2 regions of the Novosphingobium sp. 1529 genome follow, and region 1 is predicted to be linked to the other one. Evidence: riboswitches for the same ligand, from Rfam matches in the RefSeq annotation. Region 1 holds a riboswitch; the other holds the start of a gene.
What was found. Region 1 has a riboswitch for cobalamin ahead of ABIC78_RS11285 (HoxN/HupN/NixA family nickel/cobalt transporter). Riboswitches for the same ligand answer to the same signal wherever they lie in the genome.

Region 1 (14,787 bases):
GCCGGCATGATCGCCGTGCCACGAACACCTTTGCAGGAGCAAGCGATGACCCACGTGCCCGGTGATCTCAAGGATGCCTTTCCCGACGATGCCGCGCTGTTGCACGCGCTCAAGCTCGGCAATGCGCATGTGCACCGCCTGGTCGAGCAGTATCACACGCTCAACCATGCGGTGCACCGGATCGAGAGCGAGGTTGCGCCCAGCTCTGACCAGCACGTGGAAGCGCTCAAGAAGCAGCGGTTGACGGTTCTCGACGCGCTGGCCGAACAGCTGGCGCTTGCCAAGGCCGGCTGAGCGCACAACGGCCATGCGCAAGCCTGTGGAGAACATCGGGAGCGCTGGAAAAAAGCAGGTTGACGGATCAGCCCGCGCCGCCTAATCGGCCGCCCTACCGCGCGTCGCCAGACGCGGCGCGGACCTGGGGCGGAGTAGCTCAGTCGGTTAGAGCAGCGGAATCATAATCCGCGTGTCGGGGGTTCGAGTCCCTCCTCCGCTACCACTTTTCCTGATATTCAGCAGCGATAACGGCGCCTCGCAAGGGCGCTGTCGCCAAGTGCGCAGTGTTTTGCCCGCATGGCCGTGTCCTTGCATTGGCTTTGCGCTGGCGCTGCACGTGGCCTTGCGGCAAACCCTTGGGCATGACCTCACGCCGTGATCTTGGCCCTGCCGCAACGCTGCGGCGACTGCTTGTCGGGCGGGTGCAGGCGTTGTTCCATGATCGGGCCAAGGGCGAAAGCCCGATCGTGCGTTCGAACGATGCGCTGTTTGCGCCGGATTCGGTGATCTGGCGGGTGCATGGCGATGTCACCACGATGATGATCGGGGGCGTGACCGCGCTGCTGCTGCAAATGCTGCACCCGGCAGCGCTGGCTGGCGTGTGGGACCACAGCACTTTCCGCAACGACATGCTGGGCCGCCTGCGCCGCACCGCGCGGTTCATTGCCGTGACAACCTATGCCGAGCGTGGGCAGGCGGATGCCGCGATCGACAAGGTGCGGGCAGTGCACGAATATGTACAGGGCACCCTGGCCGACGGCACGCCCTATCGCGCCAGCGACCCACACCTGCTGGCCTGGGTGCACGTGTGCGAGGCTATCGGTTTTCTCGATGCGTGGATCGCCTATGGCGAGCCCGGCATGTCAACCGCAGACCAGGACACCTATATGCGCGAGGCGGGTGTGGTGGCGCGCCGGCTTGGCGCCGATCCCGTGCCGGAAACGCGCGCGCAGGCCGAGGCACTCATCGCCTCCTTTCGCCCTGAACTGCATGCGGATCAGCGCACGCGGCAGGTCGCGCGCATGGTGCTGTCGCAGCCGTCGCCGTCGCTGGCCGCCGCTCCGGCCCAGCACCTGCTGTTCCAGGCGGCGGTCGACCTGATGCCGCCCTGGGCGCAGGCGCTGCACGGGCGCCGCCTGTCCCTGCCGGCGACGCCCATCGTGCGCGGTGGCGCCATGGCCATGGCGCGCACGTTGCAATGGGCATTTGCCCCGGCCCGCCGCCTGCCACCGGCAGGTTGAACGGCGCGGTTCAGGGCTGGCCCAGCCGCCATTGCAACAGGCGCACGAATGGCTCCGGCTCATCCAGGCTGAACGCCACGCGCCTGATGCTGCGGCGGCGCAGCAGGCGATCATGATCGATCGGGGCGCGCAAATGCACGATCACGTTGGGCCAGGCCAGCAGCGCCGCATTGAGCGTGGCGGCATCGCGCACTTCGGCACCGTCGATGGCCATGCTGACGCTCTCGATGCGGTTGAGCGGCACCGCCACGTCGAGGAGCAGCCCGGCGCGAATGCGCAAGCTGTCTGCCTCCAGCAGGATCGGGCGAAAGCGGAACGATTTGACCACGCCCACCAGGTAGACCAGCCCCAGGTCGCTCACGACGAACATCGCCAAGGCCGGCAGGCGGCTCCAGTGGCCCAGAAAGACGTGATAGACCGCCACTTCGATGGCCGAGAGCGACAGGAGCGTTATCGCCATCGGCGTAAGGTGCCGGTGATAGGCAAAGGCGCGGGCGCCGGTTGGAACGTCGGCTGGTCCTCCCCAGCGCAACAGAGCCATGTGCAGCACCACCAGTTCCGCGCGGGCCAGGCGCACCAGGGCAGGGGGCAGGAATTGTGCGGCCACGCTTTCCCAGCGCGCGGCCGTGCTGCCCCGGCGCATGATAGCCAGCGCCTGCCGACCGGCGAGGGCAAGGTGGGCAAGCAGCGCCAGCGCCATGGCCACCATCGTGCCGGGCATGGCCAGCAAGGCGGCACGCAGGGCAGGCGGTGCGGCCATGCTAACGAGGCAACAGGCGCCTGCCAGCGTCGCGCATACGGTTCGAGCGTCGGGACGGCCGGGGCCATCGCGCACGATGCGTGACAGCAGCAGGCTATCGGCGCTCAGCCACAGGCAAAGCCACAAGGACAGCGCGGGGTGGCTTTGCGCCACCGGTAGGCGCGCGGCCAGCATGGCGGCAACGATGACGACGGCGGGGACCAGGTGCGCTGCCCGTCGATGATGCGCGATGCGTGCGGCTGGAATCATCCTGCGCGGCCTCCTGCGACGGCGGTGATGCCGGGCAGAGCCGATCATTGCCCAGCGCGCGGTCACTCGCAACCATCGAAAACGCAGCGCCACCATCGCGTGGGCGTTGCGCCGCCGCTGCCGGCTGGCTATGCCCGGCGGACCTGGCGGGATTTCTGCCGGGTAAAGATCGCGCCGGTGCCCGGAAGGGCTCAATCGGGAATGCGGTGCGGGGCCATGGCGCCCCAAATCCGCGGCTGTCCCTGCAACTGTAAGCGGCGAGCGCGATGCATACCGCCTTTCCCGATATCGGCGGGGAGGGCAGCCACTGGGCCGGACGCCAAGACGGGCGAGGCCTGGGAAGGCATGCATCAAGCCCTGACCCGCAAGCCAGGAGACCGGCCGGCGCTTGGTCGCTCATGCCTTGGTCCAGGGGATGGCCGCGGCACGGTTCGTTCCGTCAGAGCGACGCCGCCTGGCCGGCGTGTGGCTGCGTGGGCGCCTTGTGGCGTGCGCGTGGCGTCCCGCGTCCGGCTCCGTCGCCATTCTGGCCGGAGTATTCCGCTCGTGCCTGTTTCCTTTCCTGTTCGCCGCCTGCTGGCCCGTTCGGCCGCGCCCTCGCTGCGCCGGCGTATCGCTACTCTTTTGGCCGCGCTGCTGCTGGCCAATGCCCTTGCCTGGCTGTGGGCGCTGGGCCTGTTCCATGATCAGCCGCTGATGCTGGGCACCGCCGTGCTCGCCTGGGGGCTTGGCCTGCGCCATGCGGTCGATGCCGATCACATCGCCGCGATCGACAATGTCACGCGCAAGCTGATGCAGCTGGGGCAGCGGCCGATCGCGGTGGGCCTGTGGTTTGCCCTGGGCCATGCCACGATCATCGCCATCGCCTCGGTCCTGGTGGCGCTTACGGCCACGGCGCTCGCCCGGTTTGGCGCCTTTCGCGAGGTGGGCGGGATGATCGCCACGACGATATCGGCGCTGTTCCTGTTTGCCATTGCCGCGATGAACCTGGTGATCCTGCGTGGGGTGTGGCGCACCTTTGCCCATGTGCGCGCAGGGGGCACCTATGTGGAGGAAGACCTTGACCTGCTGCTGTCGGGCCGGGGCCTGCTATCGCGCCTGTTCCGCCCGATGTTCCGCCTGGTCACGCGCTCGTGGCACATGGCGCCGCTCGGTTTCCTGTTCGGGCTGGGTTTCGATACGGCCACGGAAGTCGCGTTGCTCGGCCTGTCGGCCAGCCAGGCGGCGAGTGGCCTGGCGCTCGGCACGATCCTGGTGCTGCCCGTGCTGTTTGCCGCAGGCATGGCGCTGATCGATACGATCGACGGTGTGGTCATGCTTGGCGCTTATGAGTGGGCCTTCGTCAAGCCGATCCGCAAGCTCTATTACAACATCACCATCACTCTGGTTTCGGCTCTGGTGGCGATCGTGATCGGCGGGATCGAGGCGGCCGCACTGATCGGCCAGAAGCTGGGCCTGACTGGCGCGCCATGGCGGTTGGCGGCCGATCTTGCCGGCAATTTCAATGGGCTGGGCTTTGCCATCATTGCCCTGTTCGCGTTGTGTTGGCTGGCCAGTGCGGCGATCTATCGGTGGCAGCGGCTCGACGAGATCGAGGTGGTTCGCGCAATCTGATGTCATGCCCGGTTGGCTTGGCCGGCGAACTGGGCTAGGAGGGCAGCGCAGGCAGCGGTTTCGGCCGGTGCCCTGCAAAAGATCGCGTCGGTGCCCCGAGAGGGGCTTAATCGGGAATGCGGTGCGGGGCTTTGCCCCAAGTCCGCAGCTGTCCCTGCAACTGTAAGTGGCGAGCGCGATGCACTGGTCCCCGCACGACGGGGATGGCCACTGGGCCCCAAGCGGGCCTGGGAAGGCGTGCATCAAGCCCTGACCCACGAGCCAGGAGACCTGCCGGCGTACTGGTCGCTCTTGCCTTGATCCAGGGGATGGTCCGGGCACGGTAATACTTCCGTCTGGGCGACGAAGACTTGTGCGGCTGGGGCTGCACGGGTTGCGTTGTGGTGGGCGCTTTCGTGCGCCGGTCCGCTGCCGCGCGCCTGGCCGGATCGTTTTCCGGCAAGCCCTGCCGTGTCGCTCGCCTGGCGCCGCGGAAGGGTTTTGTGCATGCCGGATCTGGCAAAAGTGCCTGTCACCATCGTGACCGGCTTTCTCGGCGCGGGAAAGACCACGCTGATCAGCCACTTGATTCGCCACGCCGGCGGCCGCCGCCTGGCCGTGGTGATCAACGAGTTCGGCACGCTGGGGGTGGATGGCGATATCCTCAAGTCCTGCGCCATTCCCGATTGCCCGGCCGAAAACATTGTCGAACTGGCCAATGGCTGCATCTGCTGCACCGTGGCCGATGATTTCATCCCCACGGTCGAACGCCTGCTCGCACTCGATCCCCGGCCCGATCACATCCTGATCGAAACCTCGGGGCTGGCGCTGCCGAAACCACTGCTCAAGGCGTTCGACTGGCCGGCGATCCGCAGCCGCATCACGGTCGATGGCGTCCTGGCGCTGGCCGATGCAGAGGCGGTGGCCGCCGGCCGCTTTGCCCCCGATCTGGCCGCGCTCGACGCGCAGCGTGCCGCCGATCCGGGGATCGACCATGAAACCCCATTGGCCGAAGTGTTCGAAGACCAATTGGCGTGTGCCGATCTGGTGCTGTTGACCAAGGGGGATCTGGCCGGCCCGGAGGGCTTGGCCAAGGCGCGGGTGATCATTACTGAGACGGCGCCGCGCGCGGTTCCGGTGATCGACATGGCCGAAGGCGCAGCCGATCCGCGCGTGATCCTGGGGCTGAACGCCGCAGCCGAAGACGATATCGCTGCCCGCCCGTCGCACCACGATGGCGCCGACGATCACGAGCATGACGATTTTGCCAGCACCGTGGTGCCGCTGGGCGAGGTATCCGATCCGGCCGACCTTGCCGCGCGGATCGCCCGCCTGGCCACAGAGCATGGCGTGCTGCGCGTGAAAGGCCATGTCGCCGTGGCGGGCAAGCCGATGCGCCTGCTGGTTCAGGCCGTGGGCGCGCGGGTGCGCCATCAGTATGATCGGCCCTGGCAGGCGGGAGAGCCGCGCATCGGGCAACTGGTGGCGATTGCCGAGCGCGACAGGCTCGACCCGCAAACCATCAAGGCGGTGCTGGCGGCCTGAGCGGCGGCACCCCCCATGCACGTCATCTTCCGCGAAAGCCACGGGCTTGAGGAAATGGCCGTGCCCCAGGATCTGGGGCAGGCGCCGGCGCCGCTCGTCGTCCTGTCGTTTTCCGACAGCGACCTGGGCGCTTTTGCCGCTGGCTGGCACCTGGCCCGTCAGGCCGATCCGGCGTTCCCGCTGCTGCGCCTGGCCAATCTGGCCGCGCTGGAACATCCCTTGTCGGTCGATACCTATATCGATCGCACGCTGGTTGGCGCGCGGGCGATGCTGATCCGCCTGATCGGCGGGGTTTCGTGGTGGCGCTATGGCCTGGGGCAGGTGGCGGCCCTGGCGCGCGCGCGCGGCGTGGCGCTGGCGGTGCTGCCGGCTGATGGGCGGGCCGATCCGCAGCTGGACGAAGCCTCTACTCTGCCGTGCGAAACCCTGCGTGATCTGGCCGTGCTGTGCGAGGCGGGCGGGGCCGATGCTGCCCATCGCGCGCTAGTGACACTGGCACAGGCGGGCGGGCTGGCGCTGAACGCAACCGCGCTGGCCGCGCCGGTGGCGCCGCTGCCGGCGGCGGGCCTGTGGCATCCCCATGGCAAGGCGGTGGACGCCGCGCGCCCGCTGGTGCTGGTCGTGTTCTACCGCGCCTATCTCACCGCGCGCGATGTTGCGCCGGTAACCGCTCTGATCACCGCGCTGGAGGAAGCAGGCCTGGCTGCGCAGGGGCTTTACGTCACCTCGCTCAAGGAACCACAATCGCGCGCGGTGGCGGCGGCAGAACTCGGCCGGCTGCGCCCGGCCGCGATCATCAATGCCACGGCCTTTTCCGCGCGTGACGATGCCGGGCATAGCCCGCTGGACTTGGCCGGCGTGCCGGTGTTCCAGGTGGCATTGGCCACCGGCACGCGCGAAAGCTGGGCAGGCGCCGCGCGGGGCCTGGCGCCGGCAGACCTGGCCATGCATGTCGTTTTGCCAGAGATTGACGGGCTGCTGTTTGCCGGCGTCGCCAGTTTCAAGGAACCCTGCGCGCAGGATGCCGATCTCGGCTTTGCCCGCCACATGCACCGGCCCGATCCGGCGCGGATCGACGCCATCGTGGCGCGGGTGGCTGGCTGGATCGCGCTGGCCCGGCGCCCCGTGGCGCAGCGGCGCCTGGCCTTGGTGCTGTCAACCTATCCGGGCAAGGCGCATGCCATGGCCCATGCGGTGGGCCTCGATGCCTTGGCCTCTACTACAGCGTTGCTCGCCGATCTGGCCCAGGCCGGGTATGCAGTTGCGCCGCCCGGTGACCTGGCCCACCGGCTTGGCCGTGAGACGCTGGGGTTTCCGCTGGAAGCCTATCGCGCCGCGCTGGCGCAGCTGCCGGCTGCGCTGCGAACCGATCTGGCACAAAGCTGGGGCGCGCCAGAGGATGATCCGGCGGTTCGCGATGGCGCATTCCACTTTGCCGCGTTGCGCGCGGGGCAAGCGCTGGTGGCGTTGCAGCCCGAACGCGGCGATCTGGTCGGGCGCGACGAAGCCTATCACGATCTGTCGCGCTGCCCGCGCCATGGCTATGTCGCCTTCTATCTGTGGCTGCGGGCGCAAGGGATCGATGCCCTGCTGCACATGGGCGCGCATGGCACGCTGGAATGGCTGCCGGGCAAGGCCGTCGCGCTGTCAGATGCCTGCTGGCCCGAGGCGCTGATCGGCAGCGTGCCGGTGATCTATCCCTTCATCGTCAACGATCCGGGCGAGGCGGCGCAGGCCAAGCGCCGCATCGGCGCGGTCACGCTGGGCCACATGCCGCCGCCGCTGCGGCGCACGGAAAGCGGCGCGGGCCTGGCTGGGCTGGAGTCGCTGCTCGACGAGTTTTCCGGCGCGGTGGGCCTTGATCCGGCGCGGCGCGACCGGCTGATCGTGGCCATCCGCGCGCAGGCGCAGGCGCTGGGGCTTGAGGCAGAGCTGGGCATCGATCCCGCCGCCACCCCGGCCGAGGCGATTGCCCGGATCGACCGCTTTGTCTGCGATGTGAAGGACAGCCAGTATGGCGATGGCCTGCACATATTCGGCCGCGGCCCGCAGGGCGGGGCAGAGCGCGATGGTGTGCTGGCCGCGCTCGACGGGCGCCGGGTTACGGCGGGGCCGGCCGGATCGCCGTGGCGCGGCCGGGCGGATGTGCTGCCCACCGGGCGCAATCTCTATGCCGTCGATCCGCGCGCCGTGCCAAGCCGCGCCGCCCATGCGCAAGGGGTGGTGCTGGCGCAGGAACTGGTGCGCCGCCATCTGCAGGATCACGGCGATTATCCCCGTGCCCTGGTGGTGGACCTGTGGGGTTCGGCCACGATGCGCACCGGTGGCGAGGAATTTGCCATGGCGCTGCACCTGTTGGGCGCGCGGCCGGAATGGGATGCCGCCTCGCAACGGGTGACGGGGATCGAGATTCTGCCGATCGCTCGGCTCGATCACCCGCGTCTGGATGTGACGCTGCGTATTTCGGGCCTGCTGCGCGATGCCTTTCCGCTGCTGCCGGTGCTGTTCGGGCAGGCGGTGCGCGCCCTGGCGGCGCGCGACGAGCCGCTGGAGTGGAACCCGTTTGTCGGCAAGGCGCCAGGTGCGCGGGTCTATGGCCCGGCGCCGGGGCGCTATGGCCTGGGCATGGGGCAGGCGGCGCAAAGCTATGACGCCGCCGGCCGCCGCGCGGCGGGTGAAGCCTGGCTGGCCGCATCGGACCACGCGTTTGATACCGGCGCGGCGCAGCCCGACCTGGCTGGCCTGCGCGTCCGTGTGGCGCGGGCCGGGGCGTTTGTTCACGCGCAGGATCTGCCTGAAACCGATCTGCTGCTCGCCGCAGACTATGCCGCGCACGAGGCCGGGTTTGCCGCCGCGCAGGGCGTGGCCGGGGGCAAGGCAGCGCTCTATCACCTCGACAACCGCGACCCCGCGCGGCCCGTGGCGCGGCCCTTGGGCGAGGAACTGGCCCGCGTGGTGCGCGCCCGTGCTGCCCATCCCGGCTGGATCGCCGGCATGATGCGCCATGGCTTTCGCGGCGGGGCAGAACTGGCTGCCACGCTCGATCATCTGGGCGCCTTTGCCCACCTTGCCCCCGGCAGTGTGCCGCCGCAGCTGTTTGATCTCTATTACCAGGCCACCTTGGGCGATGCTGCCGTGCGCGCATTCCTGGCGCGCGAGAACCCCGGCGCCCTAGCCGCGATGCAGCACGGCTTTGCCGCGCTGCATGCCGCTGGCCTGTGGCCCACGCGGCGCAATGCCATTCTTGCCGATCTGGCCGATTACGCCAGGGGCAGGGCATGAGCGGCTTTCGCGTGGCGGGCTGGTGCCCCGATGCCTGGCGCCCGATGGCGGCGGGTGATGGCCTGTTGCTGCGGATCAAGCCGCGCCTGGCGCGCCTATCTCGCGATGCTGCGCAAGCGGTATGCGCGCTGGCCGTCCAGCATGGCAATGGCTTGATCGATGTGTCGCGGCGGGGCAACCTGCAACTGCGCGGGCTCGATCACGCGGGTTGGCAGGCTGCGCTGGCTGATCTGCTGGCGCTGGGCCTGGTCGATGCCGATCCGCTGGCAGAGGCGCGGCGCAACCTGCTGGTGGCGCCCGGCTGGCGCGATGGCGATGACACGCAGCGCATCGCCCAGGCCTTGCTTGCCCGGCTGGATGAACTGCCCGCGCTGCCGGCCAAGGCCGGGTTCGTGATCGATGCCGGCGCGGCGCCGGTCTTGCTGGCAGAGCCGGGCGATTTCCGGGTCGAGCGCAGCAGCCATGGTGGCCTGATCCTGCGCGCGGCTGGGCGCGCCCATGGCGTGGCCTTGGCGCCCGGGGCAGAGGTTGATGGACTGATCGCACTGGCCCGCTGGTTCGTGCAAAGCGGCGGGCAAGGGCGCATGGCGCGCCATCATGCCCCGCTGCCTGCGTGGGCGGCTGGGCAGGATCTTCCAGCGGCGTTGGCGCCGGCCTGGCGGCCAGGGCCTTGCGCGCTCGGCATGGTGCATGGCGCGCCATTCGGCCGGGTTGCAGCGCCGGTGCTGGACGCGGCGCTGGCCGAACCCGGCGCCCAAGCGCTGCGCATCACGCCCTGGCGCCTGCTGGTGGTGGAAGGCGCCGGCGGCGATGCCGTGTCCGGCCTGATTGCCGATCCGGCCGATCCGCTGCTGCGGGTGGAAGCATGCCCCGGCGCGCCGGCCTGCCCGCAGGCGCATGTGCCCACGCGCGATCTTGCCATCGCCCTGGCGCCGCATGTGCGCGGCACGCTGCACGTATCGGGCTGTGCCAAGGGCTGCGCCTGCACCCGCGCCACCGATCTTGTGCTCACCGGCCGCGCCGATGGCCGGTTCGACCTTGCGCGTGATGCCGCCGCCGGCGCGCCGCCGTGCCAGGCGCCGCTCACCGCCCAGCAAGTGCTCGACCAGTTTGCAAGTTGCCCCAGTGCGGAGCTGCCCAATGCCCCATGTCTATGAAACCGATGGCGCGGCCATCTATCGCCAGTCTTTCGCCATGATCCGGGCAGAGGCCGATCTGGCGCGCTTTTCGCCTGCCGAAGAGCCAGTGGCGGTGCGCATGATCCATGCGGCGGGCATGGTGGACCTGGCGCCGCACATTCGCTTTTCCGCCGATTTCGCCACGGCGGCGCGCGCCGCGTTGCGCACGGGGGCGCCGATCCTGTGCGATGCGCGCATGGTGTCGGAAGGCGTTACCCGTGCGCGCCTGCCTGCGGCCAATCCAGTGCTGTGCACGCTGCATGATCCGGCGGTGCCAGCCCTGGCCCAGGCCATGGGCAACACCCGCTCTGCCGCCGCGCTGGAGCTGTGGCGCCCGCACCTGGCCGGCAGCGTGGTGGCGATCGGCAATGCGCCCACCGCGCTGTTCCACCTGCTGACCATGCTGGAAGACCCAGCCTGCCCGCGCCCGGCCGCGATCATCGGCTGCCCGGTCGGCTTTGTCGGCGCGGCCGAATCCAAGGCCGCGCTGTGGGCGTGGCACGGCGTGCCGTGTTGCATCGTCGAAGGGCGCCTGGGCGGCAGCGCGATCACCGTGGCCGCGATCAACGCCTTGGCGAGCGACGCGGAATGAGCGCGCCAGTCCTTGCACCAGTTGGCCCGATCGGCACGGTCCACGGTGTCGGCCTTGGCCCCGGCGCGCCCGACCTGTTGAGCGTGCGCGCCGATCGGCTGGTGCGCGACACGCGCCACATCGCTTATTTTCGCAAGGCCGGGCGGCCGGGCCAGGCGCGGCGCATCGCGGCAGACCTGCTGCGCGCCGATGCCGTGGAAATTCCCATGGAATACCCCGTCACCACCGAAATCCCGGTCAGCGATCCGCGCTACAACGCATGTCTCGCCGCGTTCTATGCCGCGTGTACCGTGCGCTTGGCCGATCTGGCCCGCAGCGGCGAAGACGTGGTCGTGCTGTGCGAGGGCGATCCGTTTTTCTATGGCTCGTTCATGCACCTGCACAGCCGCCTGGCGGGGCAGGTGCCGGTGCAGGTGGTGCCGGGCATCACCGGGATGGCGGGCGCGTGGAATGCCACCGGCGTGCCCATCACCTGGGGCGATGATGTGCTCACCGTCGCCATGGCGACCCTGTCCGAGGCGGAACTGACCCGCCGCATCCGCGATACCGATGCCCTGGTGGTGATGAAGATCGGCCGTCACCTGGCCAAGCTGCGCCGCGCCGTGGCTGCTGCGGGACGCGAGGGGGAGGCTTGGCTGGTGGAACATGCCGCCATGCCCGGCCAGCGGGTTACGCCGCTGGGTGAGGCCCAGGCCGTCACGCCCTATTTCTCGATCCTGTTGATCCACGGCCAGGGGCGCCGGCCATGAGCGGCACATTGGCGATCGCCGGGCTCGGCCCGGGCAGCGAAGCGATGATCACCCCGCAGGTGCGCGCGGCACTCGATGCCGCCACCGATGTGCTGGGCTATATCCCCTATGTCGCGCGTGTGGCGCCGCGCCCCGGCCTGGTGCTGCATCCATCGGACAACCGGGTGGAGCGGGAGCGCGCTGCTGATGCGCTTGACTTGGCTGCGCAAGGGCGCCGGGTGGTGCTGGTCTCATCGGGCGATCCCGGCGTATTCGCCATGGCCGCCGCCGTGTTCGAGGTGTTGGAAAGCGGCCCGCAAGCGTGGGACGATGTCGCGATCGAGGTGCTGCCGGGCATTACCGCCATGCTCGCCGCCGCCGCGCGCGCCGGGGCGCCGCTGGGCCACGATTTCTGCGCGATCAACCTCTCTGACAATCTCAAGCCGTGGGACATGATCGCGCGGCGTCTGCGCCTGGCGGCAGAAGCGGATTTTGCCATGGCGCTCTACAATCCGCGCTCGCGCGCACGGCCAGATGGCCTTGCCCGCGCGCTGGAATTGCTGCGCACATGCTGCGGCCCGCAGCGGCCGACCCTGTTTGCCCGCGCCGTCTCCACCCCGCAGGAAGACCTGCGCATCGTCTCGCTGGCGCAGGCGGTGCCCGAGATGGCCGACATGCGCACCGTGGTCATCGTGGGATCGAGCCAGACGCGGATCGTGGCGCGTGCCGCCGGCCCGCTGCTTTACACCCCGCGCAGCGCGGGCGGGGTGCTGGCATGAGCGATCCAGTCAAGCACTTGCGCCGAATCGTGGACTTCGTGGCGCGGCGGGATGAACGGCCGGTCGATCATGATCACCGGCAGGCCCAGCGCGCGCGCGGCGATCAGCTTGGCCTGCGCGCCGCTGCCGCCGGCGTTCTTGCATACCACCACGCCGATCGCCTGGTCGCGCAGCAGCGCCAGATCGCCCGCCACAGTGAACGGCCCCCGGTCCACCACCAGGCGATGGCGCGGCAACAGCGGCGGTGCGGGCGGCGCGTCGACAAAGCGCAGCAGATAGTCATGCTGCGGCTGGGCGAGGAAATCGGCCACGTGCAGCCGCCCCAACGCCAGCATCACACGCCGCGCCGGGCCAGCGAGGGCCGCTACGGCGCCGGCCACGTCTGGCACCATGGTCCAGCGGTCTTGTGGCTGGCCCTGCCAGGCCGGGCGGGTAAGCGCGATAAGCGGCACCCCGGCCTGCGCGGCGGCGGCGATGGCATGGGCGCTGATCTGCGCGGCAAAGGGATGGGTGGCATCGACCAGGTGGGTGATGCCTTCCTCGCGCAGATAGGCGGCCAGCCCGGCCACGCCGCCAAAGCCGCCGATCCGCGTGGGCAGGGGCTGCGCCAGCGGGGCGTGGGTGCGCCCGGCATAGCTCAACCGGGCGGCAATGCCTTGCGCGGCAAGCAGGCGGGCCAGCGCGCTGGCCTCGCTCGTTCCGCCCAGCAGCAGGACATTGGCCATGGCTGATACCCCTTTGCGCGCATGGTTGACGATCATCGGCCTTGGCGAAAACGGCCGCGACGGCCTGTCCCCGGTGGCCTTGGCCGAACTGGACGAGGCCGAGGTGGTGATCGGCCCGCCGCGCCATCTGGCCTTGCTGGGCTCGCTTAAGGCCAAGGCGGTGGAATGGCCAGTGCCCTTTGCCGATGGTGTCGCCCAATTGCTCGCTTTGCGTGGGCGCCGTGTGGCGATGCTCGCATCGGGTGATCCATTCTGGTTCGGTGCCGGCAGCAGTGTCATCACCCACCTCGCGCCGCACGAATGGCTGGCCCATCCGCAGCCATCGACGTTTTCCCTGGCGGCGGCGCGCCTGGGCTGGGCAGTGCAGGATTGCGCGTGCCTGGGCCTCCACGCCGCGCCGCTGGCGCGCATGCGTCCGCATCTCGCGCCCGGCCAGCGCGTGATTGCCCTGTTGCGCGATGGCGCGGCGGTGGCAGACCTGGCAGCCTATCTCGTCGCGCTGGGCTTTGGCGCCAGCACGCTATGCGTGCTCGAAGCGCTGGGCGGCCCGCGCGAGCGGGTGCGTTGCTTTGAGGCGCAGGCTTTTGCCCTTGGCGATGTCGCCCATCCGGTGGCGGTGGGCATTGTCGTTGCCGGGCAGGGGCTGGCTCTGCCGCTCACGCCCGGACGGCCCGATGCGCTGTTCGCCGCCGATGGCCAGATCACCAAGTCAGCCGTGCGCGCGCTCACCCTGGCGGCGCTGGCGCCACGCGCGGGTGAACTGCTCTGGGATATCGGCGCCGGCTCTGGCTCTGTCGGCATCGAATGGCTGCTGGCCCATCCCGCCAACCGCGCCGTGGCGATCGAGGCCGATCCGCAGCGTGCCGCCCGCGTGCGCGGCAATGCCGGGGCACTGGGCGTGGATCGCCTGCGCGTGATCACCGGCCGCGCGCCGGCGTGCCTGCCCGATGATCCGCCGCCCGATGCGGTGTTCATCGGCGGCGGGCTGTCGGCCGCGCTGCTCGATGCGCTATGGGCGCGGCTGCCGGCCGGCACGCGGCTGCTCGCCAATGCCGTGACGTTGGAATCCGAAGCCCTGCTTACCGCCTGGTATGGCCGCGTTGGCGGCAGCCTGTTGCGGATCGAACTGGCCGACGCCGCGCCACTCGGCACGCGGCATGGCTGGAAGGCGCGCTATCCGATCGTGCAGTGGAGCGTGGTGCGATGACCATGATTGTCGCCGGCCTGGGCTTTCGCGCGGGCGCCCCGCTTGCTGCTCTGCGCGCGGCCTTTGCCCTGGCGCAGGAAGGACTGCCCGCCGCCACCCATCTGGCCACGGCGGCAGACAAGGCCCCGGCTGTGGCGCCGCTGGCGCGCGCGCTGGGCCTGCCGCTGATCCCTTTGGCGGCCGATGCCGTGCAGCGCTGCGGCACGGCCACGCAATCTGCCGCCAGCCTGCGCACGCGCGGCACCGGCAGCCTGGCCGAGGCAGCCGCGCTGGCCGCAGCGGGGCCGGGCGCGCAGTTGCTGTGCCACCGCCAGATATCGCCCGATCGCATGGCCACGTGTGCCCTTGCTCAGGGCCATGCCCAGGAAATTGAACAATGACGGTCCATTTTGTCGGCGCCGGCCCCGGCGCGCCCGATCTCATCACCTTGCGCGGGCGCGATCGTATCGCCGCGTGCCCGGTGTGCCTCTATGCCGGGTCGCTGGTGCCCACCGCGCTGCTCGCCCACTGCCCGCCCGGCGCGCACATCGTGAACACGGCGCCTCTCTCGCTTGACCAGATCATGGACCACATCATCCAGGCCCATGCCGCTGGCCACGATGTGGCGCGGCTGCATTCGGGCGATCTGTCGG
Region 2 (14,787 bases), on a different contig from region 1:
GCAGTGCTTCGGCCAGCAGGGCGTCTTCGGCCAGCCGATCAGCGAGGCGCCCGGCCATGGCGCGCACTGGCGAGGGATAGTCCTGGGCTGCCTGGAGCGACCAGGCCGGATTGTCGTTGGCAGGGCGCGGCACGCGGCCGGCGGGCCGACGGAGACAGGGCGAGATCATGCCATAGCGAGGGGCGAAACGCAGCATGCGCGGGTGGTCTCCGTTCTTCATCGCGACACCGAAAGTTCGGCTTTTTTCGTGTTCAAAGCCGTTTTCGGGGTAAACTTCCTGGCGGCTCTGCCGTCCTTCTACGGGGCGTTGCGCTAACAGGGCGTGAGATGAGACGGTAAACGGGACATTGATGTTCCCGCAGACGCGGCCAAGCGTGCCGATGCAGCGCCTGGCCGGGTTCAATCAGCCTTTAGCCATGCGGCTGGGCAATCCATTTTCCGGCGTTTTCATAGGTTTCCCGCGCTTCGGGGCGAACCTGCGGATTGGGCGCGCCGGGCAGGGGCGCTGCCAGTTGCGGTGCGGCGCTGGCCGAGATCGGCCGCTGCGGCGCCTGGCTGGGGCCGTCCATGATGCTCACCGTGGCGCCCAGGGCCGGCGCGCCGGTGTGTTCCAGCGCGCTGATGCGGCCGTCTTCGAAGGCCTTTTCCAGCGTCACCGGATCGGCCACGTCGGCCGCGGCCGGCACCCAGCTGCGCGGATGGGGCGCGGCCAGCGGCTCGCCACCGCGATAGCTGGCGTTGAAGGCGGCGGGCTGGCCGGCCGATCCGGCCCAGCGATAGAAGCGATGCGCCCCGATCGTGCCGATGAAGGCCAGCTTGTCTGACCATAGCGGATGGACCGCGCTGGTATGGTAATGCGTCGCCAGGCCCACCGGGGCAAACACGTTGCCCGCCAGGGCATCGGCTGCCACGCGCCGGGCGCGGTCCCAGAACTGTTGCACCGGGCGGCGCGCCATCGCGCCGTCGCAGGCAAAGCTGAACTGGCAACCGGCGCGTTCCGAGCCCTGGAACACCACGCCGCACACGGTCTTGGGAAAGGCGGGATGCGCCACGCGGTTGAGCACGACCTGCGCCACTGCGCGCTGCCCGGCATCGGGTTCGGACGCGGCTTCGTAATAGATCGCGGTGGTCAGGCATTGCAGCGCGCGCCAGCGGTCTTCGCCGCTGCCGGTGGCAAACAGTGGCCGCGCTGCTGGATTGGCAGACCAGGGCGCGGTGGTGGTGCCATCATCGGCATCGCTGCGGATTGCGGCCACCTGCCGGTCCCAGGCACGGGCGGCGTCCTGCGGGGCAAGCAGGCCGCTGTCTTGCGCCGAAACATAGTAGAACGCCGAGCCGGGAAAGCTTTCGCCCGCCCGCTCGAAAGGTTGCAGCCCGCCGTTGCGATCCTGCGCTGCGGCGGCATCGCTGCCGGGCGAACCCCAGCCGATCGCGCCGAGCACCAGGCCTAGCGCGCCGATCGCGGCAATACCGGCGGCCCGCTCGGCCAGGCGCGAGGGCGCGCGATGCTGGTGGCGCCACGAGGTCATGTCGCGGCGGCGGATGCGTGCGGCAAAATCGCGGGGGCGCACCGGCGGCAGCGTAAGCGCCGCGATCAGCGCGCCATCGGCCTGCCGCTGCCCGGCTAGGGCGACGCGCTCTTCCGGCCCCGGCGGCGGCATCAGCGCCTCGGGCGGAAGGGTGGGCGTGGCGCCGGTGAAGGGAATCGGGTCTGGCATAGGGCGTGAAACAGGGCAGGCTTGGTCTGCGCCATGGTGCGTTACGCGTTGCACTGCAACCATGCACGGCAGGAATCGTCCTCGTCCCGATAAGGCACAGGCTGCTACGGGTTGGTTAATCATGGCTGCGGGCTTGCCCCTTGGTGCAGGTGTCGCTATCCGCCCGGGCTGACGCCACCGGTGCCCGCAACCACGCGGGCTAAGAGGGAAGCCGGAACCAGCCGGCGCTGCCCCCGCAACTGTTTCCGGACGAGCGCCGCGCCCTTGCGCGCCACTGGCCCCTTGGCGGGCTGGGAAGGCCGGCGTGTCGCGTTGACTTCGGATGAGCCAGGAAACCTGCCGGTGTGTGGTCGTTCCGCGGCCGGGCGGGGTGTACCGGGCGCAAGCGTGACGAGTCTTCCGCCAGGGCCCGGCGGACCCTCGCGCCATGGACGGCAAGACTGTCCATGGGCCGGGAGGAAAAGAACCGTGAAGACATCGCTTGTTGCACTGGCCACCGCCGTGATGCTGGCCACCCCTGCCTATGCCGATGAAGCCCCCGCCAGCGATGGCGCGCAGATCACTGTATTGGCCACCGGCAACGACCTGTCGCTCGACCAGACCGGCCAGGCCATCACCGTGTTGCCGTTGCAGACGATCGAGGCGGTGCAGGGCGTTGACCTGACCCGCGTGCTCGATCGCGTGCCGGGCCTGACCTGGTCGCGCACCGGGGGTCTGGGTGCGCAAACCGCCGTGCGCCTGCGCGGCGGGGAAGGGCAGCACACCCTGGTGCTGGTCGATGGCGTGCGCGTGGAAGATCCCTCGGCGCCATCGGGCGGGTTTGACTTCGGCACGCTGACGAGCGGCGGGATCGAGCGGATCGAAGTGCTGCGCGGCTCCAACTCGGTGGTCTGGGGCAGCTCTGCCATTGGCGGGGTGATCGCGGTTACCACGCGCGAGATCGACGGCGTCGAAGCCTCGGCCGAGGCCGGCTCGCGCCGCAGCTATGATGCCGATGCTGTCGCCGGCGTGAAGCGCGACCGCTATGCCTTCTCGATCGATGGTGGCTATGCCACCACCGATGGAGTTTCGGCCGCTGCCAGCGGGACCGAGCGCGATGGCTATGACCAGTGGCGCGTGGGCGGCAAGGCGCGGGTCAACCTCACCGAAACGCTGTCGCTGGTCGCCAATGCCCGCTATGCCGATGGCAAGACCCAGATCGATGGCTATCCCGCGCCCGATTATGTCTTTGCCGATACCCCGGAATACACCACCACGCGGCAGTTCTTCGGCCGCGCCGGGCTGCACTATGCCGGCGGTCCGCTGACGCTCGATGCCGGCTATGCCCTGTCCGACACGCGCCGCCGCTATTACACCGGCGGGGCCGACAACGCGTTCGAATATGGCTACAACGGCCGCAGCGAGCGGGTGGAATTGAACGGCCGCTATAGCCTGCCTGCTGATTTCGCGATCGATTTCGGGGCGGATCGCGAATGGACCCGGTTCGACAGCACCTATGACACGCGCCAGAACGCGCATCTGACCAGCGGCCATGCCATGCTCGGCTGGTACACCGCCAAGGCGAGCCTGGCCGCCGGCGTGCGCTATGACGAACAGAGCCAGTTCGGCAGCAATGTCAGCCTGGGGGCCAACGGCACGGTGGAAGTGGTGCGCGGGCTGCGCCTCAATGCCAGCTATGGCGAAGGCTTCCGCGCGCCCACGCTCTATCAGCTGCTCTCGCCCGATTACGGCAATGCCGCGCTCGCTCCCGAACGCAGCCGCAGCTATGACCTGGGCGTGGTCTATGCCAGCCAGGATGGCGGCTTCCATGCCGGCGTCACGCTGTTCCGCCGCGATACCCGCAACCTCATCGCCTATGTCTCGTGCTTCATGGCGCAAACCGCGCTGTGCCAGGGCCATACCTATGGCGTCTATGACAACGTCGGCAAGGCGCGCGCGCAAGGCGTCGAGCTCGATGTGGGCGCCGCGCTCAGCAGCCAGGTCAAGGGCACGATCGCCTATGCCTATACCGAGGCGACCGACCGCACGCCTGGCGCCGCCACGTTCGGCAACGACCTGGCGCGCCGCCCGCGCCACGCGCTGACCACCTCGCTCGATTGGACCACGCCCTGGGCCGGCCTGGCCCTGGCCGCAGACCTGCGCTTCCAGTCGGAAAGTTTTGACAACGCGGCCAATTCGATCAAGTTGGCGGGCGGTAGCGTCACCACCGTGCGCGCCAGTTTGCCGATCCTTCATCAGGCCGAACTTTTCGGCCGGGTGGAAAACGTGTTCGATCGGCCGCTGGTGACGGCAGCGGGCTATGGCGCGCTGGGTCGTTCCGTGTTCGGTGGCGTTCGCCTGCGGTACTGATGGCGTTGCGCCGGTTGGAGGAATGGCTTTGCCGTGAGCGGCCGCATCGTGCCTGACTTTGCCTTGCTCTGCCGGCGCATGGGGCGCGGTGCCGTGGTGCTGGCGCTGATGCTGGGCGGGTGCGCGCAGGTGGCTCCCGCCGATCCGCAGGCCACCGATCGTCTGCCCCGGATCGTGTCGCTCAACCCTTGCAGCGATGCGATCCTGGCAGAAGTGGCCGATCCCGCGCAGATCCTGGCGCTGTCTTCCTACAGCCGCGATCCGGCACAAACCTCGATGGACGTGGCGCAGGCCATGCGCTTTGCCACCACCGATGGCGCGGTAGAAAGCGTGCTGGCGCTGCATCCCGATCTGGTGGTGACCAGCACTTATGCCGATCCGGCCACGCTGGCGGCGTTGCGCGGGCTGGGCCTGCGCGTGGAAACGGTGGGCATTGCCGAATCGCTCGATGCCGCGCGCGCCCAGGTGCGCAGCCTGGCCGGCTGGGCCGGGCAGCCGGCGCGCGGCGCCGCGCTGATCGCGCGGATCGACCGCGCAGTCGCCGCCGCGGCGCCGCCGCCGGGCACGGCGCCGATCACGGCCGTGCTGTGGGAACCGGGCGGCCTGGTGCCGGGCCAGAATACCCTGGCATCAGACCTGATGATGCGTGCCGGCTTTGCCAATTTCAGTGCGCAACGCGGCCTGGGCCAATCCGAACGCCTGTCGCTGGAGCGCATGCTGGCCGATCCGCCGCGCGTGATCATGGCCGTGGGCACCCCGCGCGGCACCCTGGCCGATCAGGCCGCGCCGCAGGAAGACCGCCTGCTGTTCCATCCCGCGCTGGCGGCGCTGCGCCACACCGCGCGCGTGCCGATTTCCCCCAACCTGATCTATTGCGGCGGCCCAACCATTCCCCGGTTCCTGAACCGCATGGTGGCGGTGCGCCAAGAGCTGGAAGCGATGCCATGAACCGTGCTGCCTTGCCCCTGGTGCTGGGTGGCTTGCTGCTCGTGCTGTTTCCGCTGTGCCTGCTGGCCGGGCAGGTGTGGATCAATCCGTTCGATCCGGCCGGTGCCAATGCCACGGTGATCCTGGCGCAACTGCGCCTGCCGCGCGCGGTGCTGGCGGTGATCGTCGGGGCCGGACTGGGCGCGGCGGGTGCGGCGATGCAGGGCTATCTGCGCAATCCCCTGGCCGATCCCGGCCTGTTCGGGGTGGCGCCGCTCGCCGCGCTAGGTGCGGTGCTGTCGCTGTTTACCGGCTTTGCGGTGCAGCCTTTCGCGCTGCCGGCGATGGCCCTGGCGGGCGCCGCTGGGGGCATGGTGCTGCTGGCACTGATCGCGTCGGGACCGCGCACGGGCCTGGCCGGGGGCGTGGCGCTGTTCACGCTGGCCGGCATGATGCTGTCCAGCCTGGCTGGCGCATTGACCAGCCTGGCGATCAGCCTGGCGCCCAATCCCTTTGCCCTGACCGAGATTGTCACCTGGCTGATGGGCGCGCTGACCGATCGCAGCTGGCACGATGTGGCGCTGGCCGCGCCGCTCACCGCGCTGGGGCTGGTGCTGCTGTGGCGTGCCGGGCCGGCGCTCGATGCCTTGACCCTGGGCGAGCTGGCGGCCCGCTCGATGGGCCTCGATCCGGCGGCCTTGCGCGGATTGATGGTGGTAGGCGTGGGCCTGGTGGTGGGGGCCGGGGTTTCGGCGGCCGGGGTCATCGGCTTTGTCGGGCTGATGGTGCCGCATATCGTGCGCCCGTTCACCGATCGCCGCCCATCCAGCCTGCTGCTGCCCAGCGCGTTGGCGGGGGCGCTGTTGCTGCTGCTCGCCGATACGCTGTGCCGCTGCCTGCCGCTGGCGGGGGGTGAGCTGCGCCTGGGCATCGCGCTCAGCCTGCTGGGCGCGCCGTTCTTCCTGCATCTTCTGCTGCGCCTGCGGCGCGGCCTGGCTTGAGAGGCACCGGGGCCATGGATCTTGTTACCGATGCCGTCACCATGGTGGGCCGCCTGCGCGATGTGCGCGTGGGGCTGTCGCCAGGACGCCTGACCGCGATTTGCGGGCCGAACGGAGCAGGCAAGTCCACGCTGCTTTCGGCGCTTGCTGGCCTGGAAGAGCCCGATGGCGGGCACGTGTCTTTGGGGCAGCATCGCCTGGCCGAACTGACGGCGCGCGAACGCGCCATTGCCATCGGCTATCTGCCGCAAGCGGGCGAGGTGGCGTGGAACGTGACGGTGGAAACGCTGGTGCGGCTCGGCCGCCTGCCGCACCGCACACCGCTGCGGATCGACGCGGCCGCAACCATGGCAGCCTTGCAGGCGCTTGACCTTACCGGCCTTGCCGGGCGCGAGGTGGGCACGCTGTCGGGCGGGGAGCGGGCACGCGCGCTGCTGGCGCGGGTCCTGGCCGGGCAGCCGCGCTGGATTCTGGCGGACGAGCCGCTGGCTGCGCTCGACCTGGCGCACCAGCAGGCGCTGCTCGCCCATTTTCGCCGTCTGGCGGGGCAAGGCGTGGGCGTGGTGGTCGTGCTGCACGATCTGGCCCTGGCGATGAACCATGCCGATCACGTCATCGTGCTCGACCGTGGCACCGTGGCCGCCAATGGCGCGCCGCACCTGGCGCTGGCCGAAGGCGTGCTAGCCGGGGTCTGGGGCGTCAAGGCACGCTGGGTGGGCGATGGGCGCACCCGCGCGCTTGCGATCGGCTGATCGGCTCCCCACATCAGGGGTCAATCGCCCTTGCCCACCGAGCCATCTTGCGCAGTTCTTGCTGCGCTGCGACAGGCTTGCGTGAATCGAACAAATCTGGAACATTGCCCTTCATGTCGACCGCCCCCACACGTGCGCCCGGTGCCGCTCGCTCCGCGCTGACCACCCTTTCCGTGCGCGGCGCGCGCGAGCACAACCTGAAGGGGATCGATGTCGATCTGCCGCGTGACAGCCTGGTGGTGATCACCGGCCTGTCCGGTTCGGGCAAGTCCAGCCTGGCGTTCGACACGATCTATGCCGAAGGGCAGCGGCGCTATGTCGAATCGCTGTCGGCCTATGCGCGCCAGTTCCTGGAAATGATGCAGAAGCCCGATGTGGAGCACATCGACGGCCTCTCGCCGGCCATTTCGATCGAGCAGAAGACCACCAGCCGCAACCCCCGCTCCACCGTGGCGACGGTCACCGAAATCTATGACTATATGCGCCTGCTCTGGGCGCGGATCGGCGTGCCCTATTCGCCGGCCACCGGCCTGCCGATCAGCGCGCAGACCGTCAGCCAGATGGTCGATCGCGTGATGGCCCTGCCCGAGGGCACGCGCGCCTATCTGCTGGCGCCGGTGGTGCGCGGCCGCAAGGGCGAATACCGCAAGGAACTCGCCGAGTGGCAGAAGGCGGGCTATACCCGCGTGCGCATCGATGGTGAGCTTTACGCGATCGAAGACGCCCCCGCGCTCGACAAGAAGTACAAGCACGATATCGAGGTGGTGGTCGATCGCATCGCGGTGAAGGACGGCATCCAGACACGCCTGGCCGACAGTTTCGAGCAGGCGCTCAAGCTGGCTGACGGGCTGGTCTTCATCGACCTGGCCGATACGACCGTGGCTGAATTGAATGGCGAGGCGGCGCCGGAAAAGGCCAAGAAGGGCACAGCTAAAGGCCAGCTCAAGGGCGCCGGCTTGCCCGACAACCGCATTGTCCTGTCGGAAAAGTTTGCCTGCCCGGTCTCGGGCTTCACGCTCGATGCGCTCGAACCTCGGCTGTTCTCGTTCAACGCGCCGCAGGGGGCGTGCCCGGCCTGCGACGGGCTGGGCGAAAAGCTGCTGTTCGACCCGCAACTGGTGGTGCCCAACGAGCATTTGAGCCTCAAGCAGGGCGCGATCGTGCCCTGGGCCAAGTCCAACCCGCCCAGCCCCTATTACATGCAGGTGCTGGCCAGCCTGGCTGATCATTTCGGCTTCAACCTCGATACCCCGTGGGACAAGCTGCCCGGCGAGGTGAAGATCGTGATCCTGCATGGCACGGCGGGCAAGGCCGTGCCGCTGACCTTCATCGACGGCAAGAAGAGCTACACCGTTTCCAAGGCGTTCGAAGGCGTGATCGGCAATCTCAATCGCCGCATGTTGCAAACCGAAAGCGCCTGGATGCGCGAGGAACTGGGCAAGTTCCAGACCGCGCAACCCTGCGAAACCTGCAACGGCGCGCGGTTGAAGCCCGAGGCGTTGAGCGTGAAGGTAGCGGGCAACGACATTTCCGCCAGCACGCGCCTGTCGGTCAGCGATGCACTGGAATGGTTCGCCACGCTCGATGGCAAGCTGACCAGCCAGCAGAGCCAGATTGCCAAGGCGATCCTCAAGGAAATCAACGAACGCCTCGGCTTCCTCAACAATGTCGGGCTCGATTACCTCAACCTCGATCGCACCTCGGGCACGCTGTCGGGCGGGGAATCGCAGCGTATTCGCCTGGCCAGCCAGATTGGTTCGGGCCTGTCGGGTGTGCTCTACGTGCTCGACGAACCCTCGATCGGCCTGCACCAGCGCGACAACGACCGCCTGCTCGAAACCTTGAAGCGGCTGCGCGACCTGGGCAACACGGTGATCGTGGTGGAGCATGACGAGGACGCGATCCGCGCGGCGGACTATGTCGTCGATCTCGGGCCCGGCGCGGGTGTCCACGGCGGCGAGATCGTTGCCCAGGGCACGCTCGACGATATCCTCGCCAATCCCGACAGCCTGACCGGGCAATACCTGACCGGCGCACGCCGGATCGAGGTGCCCAAGAAGCGCCGCAAGGGCAATGGCCTGTCCCTGGTGGTGGAAGGCGCGCGGGCCAACAATCTCAAGAACGTGACGGCCAAGATTCCGCTCGGCACGTTCTGCTGCGTCACCGGCGTGTCGGGCTCGGGCAAGTCCAGCCTGACCATCGATACGCTGCAAGCGGGCGCCTCGCGCGTACTCAATGGCGCGCGCGTGGTGGCCGGCGCGCATGACGCCATCAAGGGCCTGGAACATTGCGACAAGGTGATCGAGATCGACCAGTCGCCGATCGGCCGCACCCCGCGTTCCAACCCGGCGACCTATACCGGTTCGTTCACCCTGATCCGTGACTGGTTTGCCGGCCTGCCCGAAGCGCAGGCGCGCGGCTACAAGGCCGGGCGGTTCAGCTTCAACGTCAAGGGCGGACGCTGCGAGGCGTGCCAGGGCGATGGCCTGATCAAGATCGAGATGCACTTCCTGCCCGACGTTTACGTGACGTGCGAGGAATGCGGCGGCAAGCGCTACAACCGCGAGACGCTGGAGGTGAAGTTCAAGGGCCACTCGATCGCCGACGTGCTCGACATGACGATCGAAGACGCGGTGGAGTTCTTCAAGGCCGTGCCCCCGATTCGCGATCGCATGGCTATGCTGGGCGAAGTGGGCCTGGGCTATGTCAAGGTGGGGCAGCAGGCCACCACGCTATCGGGCGGCGAAGCGCAGCGCGTGAAGCTGGCCAAGGAACTGGCCCGCCGCTCCACCGGCAAGACGCTCTACATCCTCGATGAGCCCACCACGGGCCTGCACTTCGAAGACGTGCGCAAGCTGCTGGAAGTGCTCCACCGCCTGGTGGAGCAGGGCAACAGCGTGGTGGTGATCGAACACAATCTGGATGTGATCAAGACCGCCGACTGGATCATCGACATGGGCCCCGAAGGCGGCGTGCGCGGCGGCGAAGTGGTGGCCGTGGGCACGCCGGAACAGGTCGCCAAGAACAAGGCGAGCTTCACCGGCCACTATCTGGCGCCGTTGCTCAAGCGATGAGCGCCAAGCCCCTCGCCGCCGTGCGGGGAGGGGCTACGCCGCAGGCCGCCCGATCACGCGCCCAGCCAGGCGGTGGCAAGCTCGCCCCGGTGCCCCTCTGGCGCCAGCGCGGCGCGCAGCGCTTCGAGCATGGGCGGCAGTGCCTGGGTAAAGGCGTAGGGCGGGTTGACGATGAACAGCCCGGCGCCGTTGTAGATGCCCGGCTGGTCGGCATCATAGAGCCAATGTTCGATGGTCAGCAGTTTCGGGATGCGCAGCTTGCGCAGCTGTTCTTTCCACCGGACATGCGCGGCGCGGTCCTTGAGCGGGTACCAGATCACCGTCACGCCATGGGCCCATTTGCGATGGGCTGCGGCAAGCGTCGTGACGATCCGCGCGCGTTCGTCGGTCTGTTCATAGGGCGGATCGACCACCACCAGCCCACGCGCCGTGCGTGGCGGCACCATCGCCAGCCATAGCTCATAGGCATCACGCTGATGCACGGCGGCGGGCGTATCGCGCATTGCGCCGCGCAGGGCATAGGCATCGTCGGGGTGTTTTTCGTTCAGGATCAGCAGATCCTGCGGCCGCAGTAGCTGCGCCAGAAACCGTGGCGAACCGGGATAGAGCTGTGGCTCGGCGCCCTCGTTCACGGCCTGCACGGCGGCGCGATAGTCGTCCAGCAGGGGGTTCTGGTCGGCAAAGGCCCGCATCACACCCTGCGTCGCTTCGCCGGTGCGCTGGGCCGCATCGCCGCGCAGGTCGTAAATCCCGCAGCCGGCATGGGTGTCGATCAGGGTCAGCGCGCCGTCTTTTTGCTGCAAGGCCCGCACCAGCGCGATCAGCAGGGCATGCTTGACGACATCGGCGCTGTTGCCCGCATGGAAGGAATGGCGGTAATTCATGCTGCTTCAAAATCCTGACGGTCTGCCGAGATGCGGGCACGCGGGCTGGCACGCCCTGGCCGCACCGCTGCGACAGCGCCCTTAGCCTGCGACGTCACTCTTCACCAGACCAGCCGTGTCAGTCGCGCAGCGCCGCGTCCCGGCGCACGAACCACAGCGCCAGGACCGCGAGCGCGACCAGCACGCCGCATAGCAGCCACGCGGCATTGACGGCGGGAACGAGCGCGGCCTTTTCCACCAGGGGCCGCACCATCTCGGTGGTGAAATCGTCGAGCGGTTGGCCGCGCTGTTCCAGGAAAGCGTCGCGCGGAATGCCGATGCGCACGGCGGTGGCTACGTCGCCGGCGCGCAACTGGTCGGCGATGTGGTTGCCGGCGGTGGCGGCGCGGCTGAAGATCGTGGTGTCGATCAACGCCAGGCCAACCGCACCGCCCAGATTGCGCATCATGTTGAACAGCCCACTGGCATCGGCCACGAGCCGATCGGGCAGCCGCCCCAATGCCATGCGGGTTGGCGGCAGCAGGCAGAACATGATGGCGGCGCCACGCACGATCTGGGGCAGAATCATCGCCTGAAAATCGGTCTGCTCAGTCTGCCTGGTGCTGAGCAGCAGGCCGATGGCGAACAGCACGAAGCCGAAACCGGTGAGCAGGCGCGGGTCCATCCGGCGTTCGGCATAGACGGCGATCGGCGCGACCAGCAGCTGGGTGCAGCCGGTTACCAGCATGATCTCGCCAATGCGCAGCGGGCCGTGTTCGCGCACCAGGCCGAGGAAGAAGGGCATGAGATAGGTGGAGCCGAACAGCCCGAAGCCGAGCACGAAGCTGAGCAGGCAGCCGATGGTGAAGTTGCGATCGGCAAAGCAGCGCAGTTCCACCAGCGGGGCAGAGGATGTCACCGTGCGCCAGACAAAGCCGATCGCGCTGATGCCCGACGCGCAAAGCAGCGCGACCACGCGCAGGTCTGCCCAGCCGCGCGACGGCGCGTCCTTGAGGCCGAGTTGCAGCGCCACCAGCGCGGCGGCGAGCAGCACCAGCGCCAGCGCGTCTATCGGCCGGCCAGCCTGGCGGCCGGTCTGCTTGCCGCGCAGGAACAGCAACACCCCCAGGCTGGCAACGATGCCGGGCACGATGTTGACGCGAAACAGCCAGTGCCAGGAATAGGACTGGGTGATCCACCCGCCCACGATCGGGCCGATGGTGGGCGCCAGCACCGCCGCCACGCCGGCGATCGTGGTGGCAAGGCCCTGGCTGCGCGGCGGAAACAGCAGGAACACGGCGGCGAACACCGCCGGGATCAGCGTTCCCCCGGCAAAACCCTGGACCACGCGCCAGGCGATCAGCTGGGCAAAGCCGCTACTGGCCGCGCACCCTGCCGATGCCAGTGTGAACAGGCAGGCCGCTGCCACGAACAGCCAGCGCATGCCGAGCCGCGCGGTAAGAAACCCGGTCAACGGGATCGCGACGATTTCGGCGGTGAGATAGGCGGTCTGCACCCACACCATGCGATCGGGCGCGATGCCGATCGCCGCCTGGATGGCGGGCAGCGAAGTGGCGACGATCTGAATATCGAGGATGGCCATGAACATGCCCAGGCACATCAGGATAAAGCCTATCCATTCGCGATAGCTTGCGCCGTCTCTTTCGCCTAGGCTCGGGGCGTCCGTGCCAACCATGCGTCCAGCCATCGATTCTCCTGTGCGAAATCGCCCTTGTCCTATCGCAGGCAAGGAACTCGCTCTCGTCAAAATCGTTTCGGGCTGCACCTTTTTCACCGGTTCGCCGGTCTTGCAGGCGATACCGTAGATGCTGCCCGTTTCAATTCTCTCGCTTGCCACCCAAACTCCCCCGAATATCCTGCCCCAGGAAGAGGCGATCGCCACGGCGCGTACGCTCATTGGCGGGCATTTCGCCGATTTCGAGCGGCTGGCTGCGGTCTATACCAACGCTGGCGTCCACACCCGCCAACTGGCGCGGCCGGTGGCCTGGTATCGCCAGGAACGCAGCTTTGCCGAACGCAGCGCGGTCTATCTCGAGGTGGCGCTCGATCTGTGGGTCGCGGCGGCCGAACGGGCCTTGGCCGAGGCCGATCTGCGTGCCGACCAGGTGGATACGATCGTGACGGTATCGTCCACCGGCATCGCCACGCCCAGCCTTGAGGCGCGGGCCATGGCGCACGTGCCGTTCCGCACCGATGTGGTGCGCGTGCCGGTGTTCGGCCTGGGCTGCGCCGGGGGCACCACCGGGCTGGGCCTGGCCAGCAAGCTGGCCCGCGCCGCGCCGGGATCGCATGTGCTGTTCGTGACGGTGGAACTGTGCAGCATGGCCTTGCGCACCGACCGGGCGGACAAGGCCGATATCGTGTCGACCGCGCTGTTCGGCGATGGCGCGGCGGCCTGCGTGCTGCGCAGCGGCGAGGGCGGCTTTGCGCAGATTACCGCCAGCGCCGAAAAGACCTGGCCCGATACGCTCGACATCATGGGCTGGCAGGCAGAGCCAACCGGCCTGGGCGTCGTGCTCAATCGGGCCATTCCCGCCTTTGCCCGGCAGGAAATGCGCCAGGCGATGGAGGAGATGCTTGCCCCGCAAGGCTTGCGGATCGAGGACGTTGACCGCTTCATCTGCCATCCCGGTGGAGCCAAGGTGGTCGATGCATTGGAAAGCGCCCTTGCTCTGAACCAGGGCGCACTGGTCAAGGAGCGCGAGGTTTTGCGGGATCACGGCAATATGTCTGCACCAACGGTGCTGTTCGTGCTGGATCGCTATCGGCAAGAGGGGCTGCCGCCGCTTTGCGTGATGAGCGCGCTGGGGCCGGGGTTTACCGCGTCGTCGCTCACGCTGCGGTGTGCGGCATGAACGCGGCCTATGCCATCATGGCCTTTGTCACGCTGCAACGCCTGAGCGAGCTGGTGATCGCGCGGCGCAACACCGCGCGGCTGATGGCGGCCGGGGCGCGCGAAGTGGGCGCCAATCACTATCCGGTGATGGTTGCCATGCACACCGCATGGCTGGCGGTCTTGTGGTTCACGGTGGGTGACCGCCCGATCTTTCTGCCGCTGCTGGCGGTATTTGCCGTGCTGCAGCTGATGCGGGTGTGGGTGCTGGCCACGCTGGGCCCGCGCTGGACCACGCGCATTATCGTCACGCGTGACGCACCGCTGGTAAAGCGTGGGCCGTTCCGTTTCGTGCGCCACCCCAACTATATGGTGGTGACCGCCGAAATCGCGGTGTTGCCGTTAACGTTTGGCCTGGTGTGGGTGGCGCTGCTGTTTACCGTGCTCAACGCCGCCATGCTGACGGTGCGGATCAGGGCGGAGAACAGCGCGCTCTACGGCAACGCCGGAATCAGCGCTTAGCGGCCGCCTGGCGTTCTGCGCGGATGCGCAGCATCGCGGCGTGGCACACGGGGGAAGTCTCATTGATCTTGGCGATCATGCAGGCTTCCACCTTCTTGCGGCTCAACGATTTCATCTCGGCCGGGCACAGCCGCCGCGCTTCCTGCACGCAGGCCTTCTTGCCGGGATCAGCCTCGGCCAAAGCGGGCGTCTGGCTCATGCCGATCAGCATGGCACCAAGACCCAGAATAACGCTGGCAGCACGTGCATTCATGAACGGTTTCCTTGCAAACAGGGTGCGGTTGCGACGGCCCACCGTATTGATTGGACTGCCTGAACCCAAGCTTGTCAACGCAGCTTGGCAATGCTCAGGCCATCGGCCTTGGCCCGGTCCTTGACCGATTCCTCGGTGCGGGTGAGCGCCTTGGCAATGGATTTGAGGCCCATGCCCTTTTTGGCGAGGGTGTGAAGCTTCTGGAGTTCAGCAGGAGTCCAGGGCTGGCGATGACGTTCGAACTTTTCGGCCATGGCCGCGCGGTAGGGCATGGCGGCGCCGCTGTCCAAGGAAACGGCAAGCCAGATAAAACGGGGGCCGGCATCGCTGCCGGCCCCCAATGCGCCTGTGGCCGATTGATTCGGCGTTGTGTTCGGCCAGAGCCAACGGGCTGCGGGCGGGGGCCGTTCAGGGCACGAAGCCCCTGGGCCGTCGGCGGCATCTGGCAAGGCCAGGCGGCGCCAAAGCTCCCGT

Region 2: another riboswitch for cobalamin. It lies ahead of ABIC78_RS04405 (TonB-dependent receptor plug domain-containing protein); the one in region 1 lies ahead of ABIC78_RS11285 (HoxN/HupN/NixA family nickel/cobalt transporter).

What each region holds. Positions count from the first base shown of each region.
Region 1 covers NZ_JBEPKW010000004.1:203,802-218,588, reverse strand. The annotation lists gene ABIC78_RS11305 (HP1242/YdcH family protein) at 46-294, shown strand; tRNA gene ABIC78_RS11300 (tRNA-Met) at 423-499, shown strand; gene ABIC78_RS11295 (oxygenase MpaB family protein) at 639-1,517, shown strand; gene ABIC78_RS11290 (hypothetical protein) at 1,528-2,526, opposite strand; cobalamin riboswitch at 2,690-2,926, shown strand; gene ABIC78_RS11285 (HoxN/HupN/NixA family nickel/cobalt transporter) at 3,073-4,140, shown strand; cobalamin riboswitch at 4,212-4,432, shown strand; gene cobW (cobalamin biosynthesis protein CobW) at 4,627-5,664, shown strand; gene cobN (cobaltochelatase subunit CobN) at 5,680-8,946, shown strand; gene ABIC78_RS11270 (ferredoxin-like domain-containing protein) at 8,943-10,103, shown strand; gene ABIC78_RS11265 (precorrin-8X methylmutase) at 10,087-10,716, shown strand; gene cobI (precorrin-2 C(20)-methyltransferase) at 10,713-11,465, shown strand; gene cobJ (precorrin-3B C(17)-methyltransferase) at 11,462-12,223, shown strand; gene ABIC78_RS11250 (cobalt-precorrin-6A reductase) at 12,187-12,948, opposite strand; gene ABIC78_RS11245 (bifunctional cobalt-precorrin-7 (C(5))-methyltransferase/cobalt-precorrin-6B (C(15))-methyltransferase) at 12,947-14,155, shown strand; gene ABIC78_RS11240 (cobalamin biosynthesis protein) at 14,158-14,535, shown strand; gene cobM (precorrin-4 C(11)-methyltransferase) at 14,532-14,787, shown strand, end outside.
Region 2 covers NZ_JBEPKW010000001.1:970,036-984,822, reverse strand. The annotation lists gene ABIC78_RS04415 (hypothetical protein) at 1-196, opposite strand, end outside; gene ABIC78_RS04410 (cell wall hydrolase) at 411-1,718, opposite strand; cobalamin riboswitch at 1,894-2,063, shown strand; gene ABIC78_RS04405 (TonB-dependent receptor plug domain-containing protein) at 2,187-4,067, shown strand; gene ABIC78_RS04400 (ABC transporter substrate-binding protein) at 4,101-5,015, shown strand; gene ABIC78_RS04395 (FecCD family ABC transporter permease) at 5,012-5,995, shown strand; gene ABIC78_RS04390 (ABC transporter ATP-binding protein) at 6,010-6,747, shown strand; gene uvrA (excinuclease ABC subunit UvrA) at 6,861-9,821, shown strand; gene ABIC78_RS04380 (23S rRNA (adenine(2030)-N(6))-methyltransferase RlmJ) at 9,875-10,705, opposite strand; gene ABIC78_RS04375 (DHA2 family efflux MFS transporter permease subunit) at 10,824-12,392, opposite strand; gene ABIC78_RS04370 (type III polyketide synthase) at 12,511-13,560, shown strand; gene ABIC78_RS04365 (isoprenylcysteine carboxyl methyltransferase family protein) at 13,557-14,060, shown strand; gene ABIC78_RS04360 (hypothetical protein) at 14,050-14,313, opposite strand; gene ABIC78_RS04355 (SANT/Myb-like DNA-binding domain-containing protein) at 14,388-14,567, opposite strand.